One region of the Pantoea sp. X-Soil-ISGK-275 genome, then DNA from elsewhere that is predicted to be linked to it. Evidence: predicted binding sites of a transcription regulator. Region 1 holds the regulator's gene; each other region holds the start of a gene.

Evidence for each region. The regulator Fur, encoded in region 1, represses iron uptake genes when iron is present. The targets are predictions, from matches to a motif close to ATAATAATGAGAACNACTATCAA.
Region 2: AC6I8A_RS16135 (TonB-dependent receptor domain-containing protein) is a predicted target of Fur. The motif match lies at 1,452-1,474, and genes of this name have one in related genera.
Region 3: fes (enterochelin esterase) is a predicted target of Fur. The motif match lies at 1,422-1,444, and genes of this name have one in related genera.

What each region holds. Positions count from the first base shown of each region.
Region 1 covers NZ_AP035976.1:1,305,996-1,309,277, reverse strand. The annotation lists gene ybfE (LexA regulated protein) at 155-430, shown strand; gene fldA (flavodoxin FldA) at 568-1,098, shown strand; gene fur (ferric iron uptake transcriptional regulator) at 1,453-1,902, shown strand; gene AC6I8A_RS06040 (hypothetical protein) at 1,961-2,356, opposite strand; gene glnS (glutamine--tRNA ligase) at 2,592-3,282, opposite strand, start outside.
Region 2 covers NZ_AP035976.1:3,486,158-3,489,439, reverse strand. The annotation lists gene AC6I8A_RS16150 (siderophore-interacting protein) at 1-406, shown strand, start outside; gene AC6I8A_RS16145 (PadR family transcriptional regulator) at 496-1,035, shown strand; gene AC6I8A_RS16140 (Rdx family protein) at 1,095-1,382, opposite strand; gene AC6I8A_RS16135 (TonB-dependent receptor domain-containing protein) at 1,604-3,282, shown strand, end outside.
Region 3 covers NZ_AP035977.1:741,372-744,653, forward strand. The annotation lists gene AC6I8A_RS22925 (TonB-dependent siderophore receptor) at 1-1,223, opposite strand, end outside; gene fes (enterochelin esterase) at 1,502-2,860, shown strand; gene AC6I8A_RS22935 (MbtH family protein) at 2,853-3,074, shown strand; gene AC6I8A_RS22940 (amino acid adenylation domain-containing protein) at 3,125-3,282, shown strand, end outside.

The DNA of each region.
Region 1 (3,282 bases):
CCGCTTGCGCTTTAGGGTTGGCGTCAGGGAAGGCGCTGGAGTATGATGTCGCGCTAAAAATTTGCCACGGATATTTTTTCACCGTGGTCGGGCCGATAATGTTTTAATCGCGCAGCGCCTTTCCGCCGTTCGCGCCCACTCAGTTTTACAAACCATGGCAAAAGAACAGACAGACCGCACGACGCTTGATCTCTTCGCAGACGAGCGGCGTCCTGGTCGCCCGAAAACCAGCCCGCTGACGCGTGATGAACAGTTACGCATCAACAAACGCAACCAGCTCAAGCGCGATAAAGTGCGTGGGCTGCGTCGTGTTGAGCTGAAGATGTCGAGCGAGGCGGTTGACGCGCTCAGCACGCTGGCCGATCAGCAAAACATCAGTCGCAGCGAATTGATTGAACAAATGCTGCTGGCACAACTCAAACTGTCTTAACGCGCGAAGACCGCACGCTGGAACACAAAGTCACGGCTTTACAAGTTCCGCACTTTTTACCGGTCTGCTATTATTCGCATAACTGTGCAGTCAACTGACTTACTTTCACAATCAGGATTCAAGAGGTTACCTAACCCATGGCAATCGTAGGCATTTTCTTCGGCAGCGATACCGGCAACACTGAAAACATTGCAAAGATGATCCAGAAACAACTGGGTAAAGATGTCGCCGAAGTGCATGACATTGCTAAGAGCACCAAAGAAGATCTCGATGCGTTCGACATCCTGCTGCTGGGCATTCCAACCTGGTATTACGGCGAAGCGCAGTGCGACTGGGATGATTTCTTCCCGACGCTGGAAGAGATTGATTTCAATGGCAAGCTGGTAGCGCTGTTTGGTTGTGGCGATCAGGAAGATTACGCCGAATACTTCTGTGACGCGATGGGCACCATCCGTGACATCATCGAGCCTAACGGTGCGGTGATTGTGGGTCACTGGCCAACCGAAGGCTATCACTTCGAAGCCTCTAAAGGCCTCGCCGATGACAAAAACTTCCTGGGTCTGGCAATTGATGAAGATCGTCAACCAGAATTGACCAACGAACGTGTTGAGAAATGGGTGAAGCAGATCTTCGACGAGTTGCAGCTGAAAGAGATTATTGAAGCTTAATTCCCTGCTCTGCCCGATGTGCGCGCTGCCTCACATCGGGCAACGGAATTTCCTATAAAAATAATAGCTACGGTTTTTTAACTTTTCCCCGCAAATCTGTAGAATACCCGCAATGGTCATCCGCTTATTCCTCTGGCAGTAGAATGAGGCTGAGTGAAATGGAATCCAAAACCCAAGCGTCCTGAAGACATTAGTGACGTTATCCTTACAACCTTTGGTGATTAAGGACGTTGCCTTGGTTTTCATTTCACTGCTTGAGTTCTATAATGAGACGCAAATGAGAATGCGCGTTGACCTAAACATTCAAGGCCCCTGCGCCGCAAGTGACTAGCAAAGTAACAGGACAATATCCGCATGACTGACAACAACTCCGCATTGAAGAAGGCTGGCCTGAAAGTCACGCTACCCAGACTGAAAATTCTGGAAGTGCTTCAGGGACCCGGCCCCGAGTCCCATCACGTCAGTGCGGAAGATTTGTATAAGCGCCTGATCGATATGGGCGAAGAGATTGGTCTGGCAACGGTTTATCGCGTTCTTAACCAGTTTGACGACGCGGGCATCGTAACCCGTCATAACTTTGAAGGCGGTAAGTCTGTCTTCGAACTGACTCAGCAACATCACCATGATCACTTGATCTGCCTTGATTGTGGCAAAGTTATCGAATTCAGCGATGAATCAATCGAAACGCGTCAGCGTGAAATTGCTACTCGCCACGGCATCAAGCTTAGCAACCACAGCCTGTATCTGTATGGTCACTGTGCTCTGGGAGACTGCCGCGAAGACGATACGCTCCACGATAAGTAATTGAGTGTGCTATGCAGTATAAAAAAACCGGCTTAAGCCGGTTTTTTTATATCTGAAATCAGGCAACGAGCGTTTCCTGCAAGTAGCGCCAGCGCGGAATGGCGGTGCTGCAATCCAGCACCGCCAGAGAAATGCGGCTCTGATTGGTGCCATTCATCATCTGCAATTCACGATACTGAATCGTGACTTCCTCACTTTGCTGCGAAATGATGGCGTGCTCACTGGTGGCAATTCGCATCCCTTCACGCTGTCCCTGCAACTGGCGAAACAGTGTTTCCATCTCATTAAGATCAAGCTGTTTACCCTGTGGCGTGACCATTTTGAAGTCGGGATGAAAGTACGACAAGAACAGATCAATGCTGTCATCACTGCCTTCTGCCTGATTAAAAATACGTTCGATAAGCTGATGTAAAACCACCACGCTATGTTTGGCTTCCAGGGCGAGACTTGTCATTTTTTATCCTTTGATTACCCGCAGAGCAACGGCTGAGAGCGCATAGCCTACCTGAAAAAAAGTTTTTCACACTGGCAAATGGTTTAATTTTGCTAAAGTCAGAATAGTCGCAAATAAGGAATTAATGGCTAATTGCAGGGAGCAGCATAAAAGGTCGTATCTGGTTAAATCGAGACAATAAAAAAGGGCGATTGCTCGCCCTTTCATGATCATATCGTGCTAGCGACAAAAAATATTAATCGCCGATTTTTGCCCAGGTATCACGTAAACCAACGGTGCGGTTAAACACCAGCTTGGATGGCTGTGAATAGACGCTATCCGCACAGAAATAGCCTTCACGTTCAAACTGGTACGGCGCCATTGGATCGGCTGCACGCAAACCTGGCTCCACGAAGCCCTGTTTGATTTCCAGTGAGTTCGGGTTGATGGTGGTGAGGAAATCCTCCGCCGCGCCCGGATTTGGCACACTGAAAAGACGATCGTACAGGCGGAATTCCGCTGGCAGCGCGTGAATCGCAGAAACCCAATGGATAACGCCTTTCACTTTGCGGCCATCGGCCGGATCTTTGCTCAGCGTATCAACGTCGCAGGTACAATAGATGCAGGTGATATTGCCCTCATCATCCTTCGCTACTCGCTCGGCACGGATCACGTATGCATTACGCAGACGCACTTCTTTGCCCAGCACCAGACGTTTGTACTGCTTGTTGGCCTCTTCACGGAAATCCGCGCGATCGATCCACACTTCACGACTGAATGGCACTTCTCGCGTGCCCATCTCCGGTTTGTTCGGATGATTCGGCATGCTGATGATCTCTTCGTGACCTGCAGGCAGGTTCTCGATCACCACTTTCAGCGGATCCATTACGGCCATCGCACGCGGTGCGTTTTCATTGAGATCGTCACGAATGCACGATTCCAGTGAA
Region 2 (3,282 bases), 2.2 Mb from region 1:
AATCGCGATGGGCGGCCCGCGCGGTTCGTTGGTGATACCAACGGATTATGCCTGCCAGATTTACGTCTGCGATGAGACCGGTTTGCCGGCCTTTAAACGTCGTTACAGCGAAATCCAGGCGCAGGAAATCCACCTGCTGGCCTATGCCGATGAAGCCACCGGCCGCGATTATCTCGGTGATTTGCCAAATGTGCAGGTGAGCTGGTTGGGAAGCGGCAACATGCAGGCCGATAACCTGGCACCGATTACGGCACAGCTGGATCAGATTGCGCTGCCCGCCACTGAATATTTCATCTGGCTGACCGGCGAGGGCGAAGCGGTGAAATTGCTGAGCGATTACTTCACCCAGGGACGCGGTGCAAATACCGATTTCGTGCGCGCCGTAGCTTATTGGCATCAGAAATAACGGTAATGCTGCGCGCGCTGCCGCCTGTGTTGAATTTTGCCAGGTGGCAGACTACTATCAACCTCCCTTAATTAGCGCTCAGGAAGGCAATGAAACAGCAGCGGGATTTTCCATGGCAATCCGATCACGCACAGCGTACCGTCTGTGCAGGCGCACGTAAGAAGCGTCGGGAGCGGATGCTGGATGCCAGCGATATCCGCCTGTTAATGCTGCACTTTCTGGCCAACAGTTCTGCGCACGGTTATGAGCTGATCAAATCGGTTGAAGAGCTCTCCAAAGGGGAATATTCCCCGAGTCCCGGCATTATTTATCCCAACCTGACGCTGCTCGAAGAGATGGATGCGATTCGCGTGGTCGATGCGCAGGCATCACGCAAAGCCTATGCACTGAATGAGAGCGGCGTGGCGCTGCTGGCAGAGAATCGTGACAATGTGGATGCGATTATCGAGCGCTTAACCTCACTGGCGATTCTGGTGAATAACCGCAGCATTCCGCAGGTTGAGCAGGCGATTCACCTGATCAAACACACCTTGAATCATCGTCTGGCGCAGGAAGATATTTCGGATGAGGCGCTGGAGATAGTCATTAGCGCGCTGCACGAAGCGGCGGAAAAAATCGCCAAAAGTTAGCATTACGAACGTAGGGTCGCCATTCATGGCGACCGTCCAGAAAATCGCACCAACCAAAATCAACTCTTCTTCTTATCCACATGCCCCAACGCGCGATCCGGCCAGCAAACATCGCGTACGCGCTGCTTCAGCGCGGCCGCATCCGGAAATCCGCCTTCCTGCTTACGCTCCCAAATCACCTGACCATCAATGGTGATCTCAAATACGCCGCCGGTTCCCGGTTGTAGCGTTACCGCACTTAAATCCTCGGCAAACGTATGCAGCAACTCCTGCGCCATCCAGGCGGAACGCAGCAGCCAGTTACATTGTGTGCAGTAATGAATGGTAATCGCTGGTTTCTGTGACATAACCTGTCTCTTTTAGATATATAAGTTAACAAAATGTGCGGTCCAAGATACATCTTAGCTTACTGCTAGTTGATAATGATTACCACTTGCATTACATTCCTGTCGACATCATTTATTACATAAAATAAGTCCATATTTTTTTACGGTCTTTTAACCCAAGCCCGTACTTTCAGGCAGCAAGCAAGTGAGCGAATACTAACAATTAACCAGGTATTTCGCGCATGTCTTCACTCTTTCAGGGAACGGCCCAGCAACGTCTTTTCAAAGTTGCCATCTTATCTTCAGCCATTCATGCCGCTTGCAGTTTTGCCGCCAGCGACAGTACCAGCAATGAACCGGTTCTCACCGTCACCGCGCCAAAACAGCAGGCCGGCAATAAAACCACCATCACGGCACAAGAGCTGCAAAAACGCGGTGCGAATGATTTCGGTTCGATCATGCGTTATGAGCCGCTGATCAGCGCCACCGGATCCAGCGGCGGATCCTCGGCCGGCAAAAGCGGTTTCGACCGCGCGGGCTATACCGGTTACAACATTCGTGGTCTGGAGAGTAACCGCGTCGGCATGGATATCGACGGCATTCCGATTCCAGATGCCACCGGCCGTCCTTACGTCAGCCGAACCGGCAACAACACCTTTGGAATTGGCCGTGATTACATCGATCCCTACATGTTCGGCAGCGTTGATATCGAGAAGGGCGCCACGGCGGTGGATCAACCGAATACCTCGATTGGCGGTAACGTCTCATTCCATAACAAAAGCGCCGACGATTACCTTAGCAGTGACAAAAAAACCTACTTCGGTTATCAGAGCGGTTACGACTCATCGAATCGTAGCTGGCACAACGGCATCACCGCCGCCGCCGGCGATGATGAGCTACGCGGCCTGTTTGTTTACAGCCGTCGCGACGGTCAGGAAACCGAGAACAACAGCGGCGTGATCGATGCTTATCCGGCCAACTGGCACTCTGACGCCTTTATGACCTCCGGCATCTGGCAGCCGAACGATCAGCACAAGCTGAGCGCTACTTTCGATTACTATCACAAAACCAATCACAGCCATTACGATACCTGGGACACCAGCGGCAACACGGTTTGGGGTACCGCGCAGCAGCAGAGTGATACGCGCCGCTGGGGTATCAATCTGGCGGATGAGTGGACGCCGTACAACGACGTTATCGATACGCTGACCACGCGCCTTTACTGGCAGCAAACGCAGGCGCACGACAATACCTATTTGCCAACCAGCGCCAGCCAATACGGCTTTGTCTATTCCGATTTCAACGTCGATACCTATGGCTTCGACACACGCGGCACCAAAACGCTGGGCCGTCACGAGCTGAGTGCCGGTGTCAACGCGCGCCTGGATAACAGCGAGCGTCCATTCCGTCAGGAGCCAACGCCGAGCACCTTCAGCGCCATCACGCAGCCACAATCTGACAGCCGCACCTTCGCGGTGGCGGGTTACCTGCAAGATAAGATCAATTTCGATGTTGATAGCCACAACTTCGCGGTTATTCCCGGCGTACGCATGATGTATCAAAGCACCAAACCCAAGGATCTGGGCGATCTGACTAACGGCAGCACAGTACTAACCGAAGAGCAGGTTGATGCGCTGTACGGCAAAACCAACTCCGATACGCAGGTGCTGCCATCGCTGACCTTCCAGTACGACTTAACGCCAGCGCTGACCACCTATCTGCAATATAAACGCGGCGTGCAGTTCCCTACCACCAGCCAACTGTATGGTTCATGGAATCTTGGCTCCAGCTATGCGGGGAGCGCGCAGTATGCGTTGATTGGTAACACCGATCTGAAAACCGAAACCAGCAACAACTTCGAGTGGGGCCTGAAAGGCCAGGCGACTGAAGGCGTAACGGTCAACACCTCGGTGTTCTACAA
Region 3 (3,282 bases), on a different replicon from region 1:
CTGTCGCGCCACAGTTTGTTATCCACGTCGCTCCATTTGTAATCCAGCCCGCCGAGCACAGTGTGCGCGATGTTGCCGGTTTCAAAAGTGGCTTTCAGCTGGTTATCAAGGCCCAACTCTTTCGACTTGATCTTGTCATGCTGCGGACGACGGTTGATTGAGTGATCGTTATCCGCATCAAAGGTGTACACCAGATATTTGTACGATTCGTCCATGTTGCTGTAGCGCAGATTCTGCGTGAAGCTCAGGTTGTCGTTGAGATTGTGCTCGAAGATATAGCCAATCGAGGTCTGTTCGCGCTTGGCTTCATTGAAGCTCGGATCGCTGACGTTGAAATCGTAAGGAATGTAACCCGCGCTGCTCTCTTTCAACGTACCGCTGGCCGGCAGGAAGTTACGGTAACCCGCTTTAGGCTCGTTCTGGTACATGGTCAGCAGCGTAAAGCTGGTATCCGCGTTCGGAAGCCAGGTCATCGCTGGCGCAATCGCCATGCGCTGCTGTTTGTTGTCCTTCACGAACTCATGTTTGGTGCTGGCGATACCGTTCAGGCGGTAGAACAGCGTGTTGTCATCATTCAGCTTGCCGCCGAAATCAAACGCCGCTTCACCCAAATGCTGGTTGCCGGTGCTGAGCTGTACTTTGTGAATGCTCTGCGCGGTTGGGCGCTTGCTGGTCATCGCCACAATGCCGCCTGGATTCACCTGGCCATACAGCACAGATGCTGGGCCGTGGATCATCTCTACGCGCTCCAGCAACCAGGGATCGATTTGCCCCGCTGCGCCCGCCTGGCCGGATAAACCGTAGCTCAGGCCATCGAGGAATTTCGGCGCATAGCGGAAACCGCGCGCGATGATCTCATCGTTTCGGTTGGAGTTACCGCGATAGTTGGTCAGCACGCCGCTGCTGTAGCTCAACGCATCGGCAACAGAAGCCGCGGCTTGATCGTCCATCTGCTCACGGGTAATCACCGAAATGGATTGCGGGGTTTTGCGCAGCGGCGTGGACGTTTTGGTGCCCGCCGCGCTCTCTTTCGCCACATAACCTTGCAGCGGCGAGGTCACGCTTTCACGCGTGTCGGCGTTTACGGTAAGGGTCTCTTCGGCGGCCACGCTGAAGGCAGCCGGTGCCACCAACAGAATTGAGGCCAGAGAAAGGTACAGAGGATTAAGTCTGAATTGACGTGCCACAGCAGGTATTGCTGAATTTCTTGCTTTAACGGACATAGTTGCCATCTCTATTTCAAACTGCCTTGTAGATGAAATAATCCGTTCAGTCGCCCTCGCCCAACGACAATGGCTGTAACGGATTGAAATATTACTCGCTTGCGTTATTTACGGTCCTAATCTCCCTGCGTGACGTCCTTCACAAAATAATCCACTGATAATCCGAAGGTTTCTTAGGCGCGAAAAATCATATTGCAAATGTAAATCGTTATCAATAGCATTTGCATTAGCTTTGGTTAAGTAAAGACAGTGAACAAAATGTGGAGATGGGTTGCAGGATGTTTCTAACAAGCGCAGAAAAAACGACGCAGACGTGGTTGCCCGCCGGGACAGTTGCGCAATGGTTGCAGCAGGCGGATTTGGGTAGCGAAGGCTGGTGGCAGCGGCTTTATGCGGTCGGTACGCCGCTGGTTGAGCGTGACGAAAATGGCCAAACGACCATGCACTTCTTCTGGCGCGATCCTGAAGGACATTCCGCACTTTCTTCCACTGAACGGGTTTACGTCGATATTAACGGCGTCACCGATCACCACAGCGAAGCGCCAGAAAGTCTGGTTCGCGTGGGCGACAGCAACGTCTGGCATTGGTTGACCGCCATTGAATCTGATTGGCGCGGCAGTTACAGCCTGATTCCCGCCACCGCACAGCAGTTGCCGCCGCTGTTTTGTGGCGACGATGCCGCCTGTCGCGCGCTACAGCGCAAGTGGTGGATCTCGCTGATGCCGCTGGCGATCCCCGACAAATTCAATCCCACGCCGCCATTTCTCAGCAGCCGCCGTTTTGCCTTAAGCAATGCGCACATGCCGGATGCGCCGGATCAATCCGCCTGGCGCGCGCTGGATGCCGGCATGGCGGAAACCTGGCCAGATACGCTGCAAACCCTGCAGTGGCACAGCACGTTGCTCAACGTCATGCGTAACGTCTGGCTCTACAGCACCGGCACAACAACTCAGCCCGAACAGCGTCCGCTGGCGATCCTACTCGACGGACAAAACTGGGTGTACGGCCAACCGATTTTCAGCGCGCTGGATCAGGTCACCGCCGATGGCGAACTTCCGCCCGCCTGCTGGCTGTTTATCGATGTCATCGATAGCCAGCATCGCGAAGCCGAATTGCCGTGCAATGAAACCTTCTGGCAGGCGGTGCAGCAGGAACTGTTACCGCTGGCACGCCAGCACGCAGCGTTCAGCGGCGACGCCGACCGCACGCTGGTAGCCGGACAAAGCTATGGCGGACTTGCCGCGTTGTATGCGGGTTTGCACTGGCCGCAGCGTTTTGGCCGCATTCTCACGCAATCCGGCTCCTTCTGGTGGCCGCATCTGCAATACATCCGCGACTACGCCAACCGCGAGCAGCACGCGCCGGGTTTGATACTGGAACGGCTGCAACAGGGCGATTTACCGCCGGGCAAGCTGAAGATTTTCCAGGAAGTGGGCGATCGCGAGGCAGACATGGTGTACGTCAACCAGCAGATCGTCCCGGCGCTGCAAGCCGCAGGCCATGAATTACATTTTCGCCGCTTCGCCGGAGGGCACGATGCGTTGTGCTGGCGCGGCGGTCTGATCGACGGCTGCCGCTGGCTGCTGGCCGATTTTCTCCCTACAACCTCACCTTCTGAAGGTAATAACCATGTCTGAACAACAGAATCCGTTTGATAACGACACGCTCGATTTTCTGGTGCTGCTCAACGCGCGTCAGCAATACAGCCTGTGGCCGGCTTTTGCTCCGGTTCCGGCAGGCTGGCACAACGTGGCGGGACCACTGACGCGCAGCGCCGCCATTGAGTTTATCGAAGCAAACTGGCACGACATGCGGCCAGCGACGCAACAGACGTCGTCTACCGCGCATTAATTTTTTAACTTTCTCTTTTTTTAATCGTTTTTCTCGACAGGAATTGTCCTTTGGCAACGTTTAATCCGGCCCCTTCAGCGGCCTATCCTTTAGTCGCGGCGCAGCCCGGCATCTGGATCGCTGACAGCATTGCGCAGCCGCGCAACCAATTTACCGTGGCGCACTACAGCGTGCTGCACGGCAACATCAATCGGGCGGCGCTGGACAG